Regions from separate parts of the Brevibacillus sp. FSL K6-2834 genome, predicted to be linked through region 1. Evidence: a T-box and tRNA genes for the amino acid it is inferred to sense, from the RefSeq annotation. Region 1 holds a T-box; the other holds one or more tRNA genes.

What was found. The T-box of region 1 lies ahead of NST96_RS09370 (valine--tRNA ligase). A T-box ahead of a tRNA ligase gene usually reads a tRNA of that ligase, here a tRNA-Val.
Region 2: it has a tRNA-Val gene. The T-box ahead of NST96_RS09370 (valine--tRNA ligase) is inferred to sense a tRNA for this amino acid. The anticodon was not compared.

Annotation. Positions count from the first base shown of each region.
Region 1 covers NZ_CP151945.1:1,904,281-1,907,691, forward strand. Annotated here, with positions in the region: gene NST96_RS09360 (ATP-binding protein) at 1-670, shown strand, start outside; gene NST96_RS09365 (STAS domain-containing protein) at 766-1,071, shown strand; T-box leader at 1,142-1,395, shown strand; gene NST96_RS09370 (valine--tRNA ligase) at 1,434-3,411, shown strand, end outside.
Region 2 covers NZ_CP151945.1:3,846,292-3,849,702, reverse strand. Annotated here, with positions in the region: gene NST96_RS19040 (alpha/beta hydrolase-fold protein) at 1-524, opposite strand, end outside; gene NST96_RS19035 (phosphatidylglycerophosphatase A) at 882-1,451, shown strand; tRNA gene NST96_RS19030 (tRNA-Ile) at 1,629-1,705, shown strand; tRNA gene NST96_RS19025 (tRNA-Val) at 1,746-1,821, shown strand; one part of gene NST96_RS19020 (IS3 family transposase) at 2,144-2,528, shown strand; one part of gene NST96_RS19020 (IS3 family transposase) at 2,528-3,411, shown strand, end outside.

The DNA of each region.
Region 1 (3,411 bases):
GCGAGTAGCTCTAGAGGCCATAAAGAGCGGCACTTCTGTAAGGGAGCAGCTGGTCTCGTCCGATGGCAGCAAGATGTACGAAATGTATGCCTCCCCTCTGCCGGATCAGACCTGTGGACTGGCGTTGATCGATGTGACAGAGGCCATTGCCGAAGAGCGTCGGCGCCAGCAAAAAGAATGGGACATGTACAAGCAGGTCTTGGGGGCAGTCACCCAGGACAAGCTTGTTTTATTGACAGATGCGGAGTTGACGGTACTGGCCGAAGACGGACTGAAGCTGGCAACGGTGTTGATCCAGTCGGCGGAAGACCTGGCATTCCTCAGAACGGAGTGCAGGCGGATCATGGATGCGCTCCAGGTAGAGGAAAAGCGGAAGTTCCAGTATGTCGTGGCTGTCAATGAAGCGGCGACGAATACGTTGAAGCATGGCACCGGCGGGACCGTGACCATCCACCTCGCATCTGCGGAAAATACAGTACGTGTCATTGTACATGATCACGGGAACGGAATTCTCCTGGAGGAGCTGCCGAGAGCGACACTGCGACAAGGCTACTCGAGCAAGCATTCGCTGGGGGTTGGCTTTCACGCCATGCTCCAGTTTTGCGACCGGGTATGTCTGGGCACCTCTCCATCTGGTACGAGGTTGATTTTAGAGTGTATGATCGGTTAATTCCGATGTTTGGAAATAGAAAAACTTGGGTAACTTGATAACGGGGTAATTCGTTACATAAATAAAGAATGAAAGCGTGAGAGGAGTATGTGTGCATGGACTTCCAGGCAACAGAAACGAACGGACAGGCTACCCTTTACTTTGCCGGTGAATTGGACATGGCTGTAGGTGACAAGGTCGGCAATCTATTGCGCGAATACGGAGAAAGAAACGGCTCGGTTACGGTTGATTTTCGGGATGTGACGTTCGTCGATTCTTCCGGCATCGGCAATCTGTTTTTTACGACGAAAGATTTGCTCGCTTTGGGAAAGCGGGTAGAGATCATCAATGTACGCGAAGAAATAATGGACATCCTGCACGTCCTTGGATTTGCGGAAGCGCTCGGAATCACCGTGAATTAGCCAGGTGAAACCGGGTTTGACGGGCTGCACCTGGATTGTATATAATACGATTGACATGAAATGAAACAAAGTGATTGCTGTGAACGGGAAGAGTAGACCAGGACGCCTTGGCAGAGAGGAGAATCAGTAGCTGCGAGATTCTCTAAGGAAGGGATTGGTCGAAGGTCGCCCGGGAGTTGTTTCGGTGAATGCACATATTTTGTGCTGTAGCCGCGACCGGCTAACAACCGTTATCTTGTCAGAGTGAATGCGGCACTTCGGCAATGGATGCGAAGGCTTGCATTAACAAAGGTGGTACCGCGAAACAATCCTTTCGTCCTTTGGGATGGAAGGTTTTTTTATTTTCTTAAGGAGGCATTGCCATGTCGAATCAACAAGCGACCAATGACATTGATCAGCTGCTGCCGAAAAACTACGATCCAAAGGCAGCCGAATCCAAATGGTATCCGTACTGGATCGAAAAAGGCTTTTTCAAAGCAGAGAGAGACCCCCAGAAACGTCCGTTTACAATCGTTATCCCGCCGCCAAACGTAACGGGAAAGCTGCACCTGGGCCATGCCCTGGACACGACACTGCAGGACATCATCACCCGAACCAAGCGCATGCAGGGATACAGTGCGCTGTTTTTGCCGGGAATGGACCACGCCGGTATCGCGACGCAAGCTCGTGTAGAAGCGACGCTGCGCGAGGAAGGCATCTCCCGTCACGATCTGGGACGTGAAAAATTCCTCGAGAAGGTGTGGGAATGGAAGCACATCTACGCCGAGCATATTCGCGAGCAATGGGAAAAGCTCGGTCTTGCCCTTGATTACTCGCGCGAGCGCTTTACGATGGACGAAGGACTTTCCCGTGCCGTTCGCGAGGTATTTGTACGTCTGTATGAAAAAGGACTCATTTACCGCGGCAATCGGATTATCAACTGGGACCCTGCTGCCCGCACGGCCCTGTCCGATATCGAGGTCATCTATAAAGAAGTAAAGGGCGCCCTGCATCACATGCGCTACCCATTGGCAGACGGAAGCGGCTACATCGAAGTGGCGACGACGCGTCCGGAAACCATGCTTGGTGATACGGCAGTAGCCGTTCATCCCGAAGACGAGCGTTACAAGCATCTGATCGGCAAAACCGTCATTCTGCCGATCGTTGGCCGGGAAATTCCGATCGTGGCAGATGACTATGTAGACCCTGAGTTTGGTTCCGGTGCCGTAAAAATTACACCGGCCCATGACCCGAACGACTTTGAGCTCGGTCAAAGACATCAGCTTCCGCAAATCGTCGTCATGGACGAATCAGGGACGATGAACGAAAATGCGGCTGGCTATAAAGGGCTGGACCGTTTTGAGTGCCGCAAGCAAATCATCAAGGACTTGACCGAACAAGGCGTCATGTTCAAGATCGAGGAGCACATCCATCAGGTTGGACACAGTGAACGCAGCGATGCCGTCGTTGAACCGTATCTGTCCACCCAGTGGTTTGTCAAAATGCAGCCCCTGGCAGATGCGGCGATTGCCAACGCGTACAGCGAGGACAGTGTCAAATTCGTGCCGGAGCGCTTCAAGACAAACTACCTGCGCTGGATCGAGAATATCCGCGATTGGTGCATCTCCCGCCAGCTCTGGTGGGGCCACCGGATTCCGGCCTGGTACTGCCAGGATTGCGGCGAGACCATCGTTTCCCGCGAAGATGCAGGTGAGTGCCCGCACTGCCACAGCCATCAGCTAGTGCAGGATCAGGACGTTCTCGACACCTGGTTCTCCTCGGCCCTCTGGCCATTCTCGACGCTGGGCTGGCCGGAAGAGACAGAGGATATGAAGTACTTCTATCCGACCAATGTACTGGTTACCGGCTACGATATCATCTTCTTCTGGGTAGCGCGGATGATTTTCAGCGGACTCGAATTTACCGGCAAAAATCCGTTTGACACCGTTTTGATTCACGGCATTATTCGGGACTCCGAAGGACGGAAAATGTCCAAGTCGCTGGGCAACGGGGTTGACCCGATGGAAGTAATCGAGAAGTACGGAGCGGACGCCCTGCGCTTTACGCTCGCAACGGGAAATTCGCCGGGTAACGACCAGCGTTTCTACTGGGAAAAAGTAGAGGCGAACCGCAACTTCGCCAACAAGATTTGGAATGCGTCCCGCTTTGCTTTGATGAATCTGACAGGGTTTGGCTACGAGGACATCGATCTTAGTGGAAACCTGTCCACACCGGACAAATGGGTTCTGTCCCGCCTGCAGGCGACGATCAAAGACGTTACCCGTCTCATGGATGCGTTTGAATTCGGCGAAGCTGGCCGCGTCCTGTACAACTTCATCTGGGATGACCTTTGCGACTGGT
Region 2 (3,411 bases), 1.9 Mb from region 1:
AGTCCAACCTCAAGATAGACATGCAACGGTACGGGGAAGTCGGACTCCTGCACCCGGCGGTTGAGGGCGGCGTCCATAGCGGCGGACTGGCAGGCCACCTGGCCGAAGGTATGAGGATAGGAGAGCGCTGCAAACAGCGAGACGACGCCTCCCAAAGACTCGCCCAATAGCGTGCGGGCCATGCCCAGCGGGTGGGTGGAGTAGCGGCTGTCTACGGCGCTGACGACTTCGTCCGCGAGAAAGCGCAGGTACTTTTGGTGTTCCGCCCCGTCCGGGTGGTAGCGGGCGTAGCGGCGTTCTTTGTCTACGGGAAGGAAAACGGAGATGAGATTCGGGATTTCCTTTTCCCGGTGCATTTCCTCAAGCAGAGTGGCGAGACGTCCCATTGACAGGTAGTCGTCGCCGTCCTGGACATACAGGACCGGATAGGAATAGAGCGGGGAATATCGCTCCGGCAGGTAGACGAGGAGACGCTCCGTCGTCCCCAGGTGTTTGCTGGTGAGGATCAGTTCGTCAAGTGCCACTGCGTTGTCCTCCTTTGGGGTGTTGGTTTTACTGTAGCAGAAAGGGAAGGGGGAGGAAAATAGCTTTTTGGGTTGTGGGGAAGAGAGCGGGCGAATTGCTGGGGCGTGGGTGTTGGAGGATGAAATTGTTGGGGGTGGTTTTCGTATTATACAGTCGTGTGGGGGGCTGGAGAGGCTGGGGGTGTCTGGGGGAGAGGTGTTTTTTGCGGGAGTGGGGGAGGTGGGGAGCCTTTCGGCTCCTTGGTTTGGATGGAGGGTGGGTTTCGACCTTGCGGCCGAAGATTGTCGCAATTTTGTCACCTTGTGATACTATGTAACATAGGTGACTTCACTTAATGGTGGAAGGGGTTGTCTTACATGAAGAAGCAGGTACACAGCAGCGAAGTCAGAAAAGCCGCATTGGATCGTTTGGCAGAGCGCGGTGTGCGCGTAGAGGATATCGCGGAGATCGTATATTTGATGCAATCGCCCTATCATCCTGACCTGACCATGGAACCGTGCATCGAGAGCGTAAAGGCTGTTTTGGAGAAAAGGGAAATGCAGCATGCCATCCTCGTGGGCATTGAGCTGGATACATTGGCGGAAAAGGGCCTATTGTCCGAGCCGCTGCAGTCGATTATCGCCTCCGATGAAGGCTTGTTTGGCTGCGACGAAACCTTGGCGCTCGGTTCGGTGTTCGGGTACGGGAGCATTGCGGTAACGACGTTTGGACATTTGGATAAGCATAAGATTGGCGTGATCAAGCGGCTGGATACGAAGACATCCGGTGGAAAAGTGCATACGTTCCTGGATGATTTGGTCGCGAGCGTGGCGGCGAATGCCTCAAGCCGGATGGCTCATCGGTTGAGAGATGAGCAGGAGCAGTCGGAGGTGCTGGCTGCGGGGCAGATTCGAGTGGAAGGCAAGGCTGTGGATGAGGCTGGGTGACCTTTAGTTGTGCCTGGTTGATAGGTGGAGTGAAGGGGCATCCCTATCGGGATGCTCCTTGATTTTGCAGGGTTTTTGATGGTGGTAAAATTTTTTGAAAGAAATTTTGTTTTTCCTCTTGAAATCGGAAAAGAAATCCTGTATATTAAAACATGTGATCGACGTCCGGTACGATTCGGGCCCTTAGCTCAGTTGGTCAGAGCGGTCGGCTCATAACCGATTGGTCGTAGGTTCGAGTCCTACAGGGCCCACCATTGAACGTATGTGGTGAAGTCACAATAGCAAATATCCCATGATCCGGTAGCTCAGTTGGGAGAGCACCATCTTGACAGGGTGGGGGTCGCTGGTTCGAACCCAGTCCGGATCACCATACTTCAAAAGAAAGAACCCGTGTTTGTTTAAGGGTTTTTTCTTTTTATGCCTTCCTTTTTGCTTGTTTCCCCATTAAAAAATGAAATAATGGTTTCTGCCATTCAAGAGGGCCAACTACCGAACCTAGTAGGATACTAAATTACGCCTGCACTGTGGAATGCACATTCTTGGCTCTTGTTTGCGTAAAGAGACAATTAAGAGAATAGTTTTTATAACCCCCTTGAACTGTGACCCGCAAGAGGGACACTTTAAAAAAGTGTCCCTCTTGCGGGTCATTTGTGTTTTAATCAATTTATTAGAAATGGGCGAGGTATAAATTAATGGGCAAAACCAGAGGAACTTCAAAGCTTTTTACGGAACATGAGATCAAACAATTGGAGCTAAACCCGAATGTGATGCACGTAACGGCCAAAAGTATCACGTATGCACCGGAATTTAAGATTGCTGCTGTAAAGGCATATGAGGAAGGGTACACCCCAATGGAAATCTTCCGTAAAGCAGGCTTTGACCTAGACGTCATTGGCCACAAGAAACCAAAACATTGTCTGAAGCGTTGGCGTAACACGTTCACGACTCACGGTGAGGAAGGACTTTTAGAAGAACGTCGCGGAAAGGGAAGCTCGGGTAGAAGGCCGACCGGAGAGCTTTCTGCGGAGGAAAAATTGAAACGTGCGGAAGCACGCATCAAACTGCTAGAGGCGGAAAACGAGTTTCTAAAAAAGCTCGATGCGCTCGAAAAGCAGAAGATGCTGAGGAAGCCTTAACCCCCTCCGAGCGCTATCAAATCATCAACAATACCTTACGTCAATACAACCTGCATTTTATGACCCGCTACCTGTGTAAAATGGCAAACGTTAGTGCGAGCGGCTATTACCGTTGGCTTCGTGCCGAGGAAACTCGACAACTACGTGAGGATGCAGACGAGGTCGACATCAAGCTTATCAGGGAGCACTTTTACGCTCTCCGTGGCAAGGCAGGAGCATTAGTTATCAAAATGCGACTTGAGCGTGAAAGCGGCGTGATCATGAACCATAAAAAGATCCGTCGATTAATGAGAAAGTATAAGCTTGTGGCTACGATTCGACAAGCAAATCCGTATCGAAAATTGGCCAAAGCAATACAAGAGCATAAAACATGTCCAAATCTGTTACAACGTCAGTTTGATCAAGGAGAACCTGAACGAGTACTGCTCACAGATATTACGTATATGTATTACGGTAATGGTCAATGTGCCAACCTTTCGGTAGTCAAAGATGGAGCAACGAAACAGATTTTAGCCCACTATCTCTCCTCTTCCCTGGAGCTCTCTTTGGTGAAGAGGACTTTAAAACGGCTATTTCATCGACTGGATGGCAATATTCATCCCGAAGCGATTCTTCATTCTGACCAAGGTATGCACTATACACATCCTAAAATTCGCCGCTTGATCAGGAAAGCTGGCTTCAAACAGTCAATGTCCCGCAAGGGAAACTGTTGGGACAATGCCTCTATGGAGTCGTTTTTTGGACATATGAAGGATGATCTGGAGTATAAGACAGGTCAAACGCTTCAAGAGTTGAGAGATCGAGTCGACAGCTATATCAGTTAT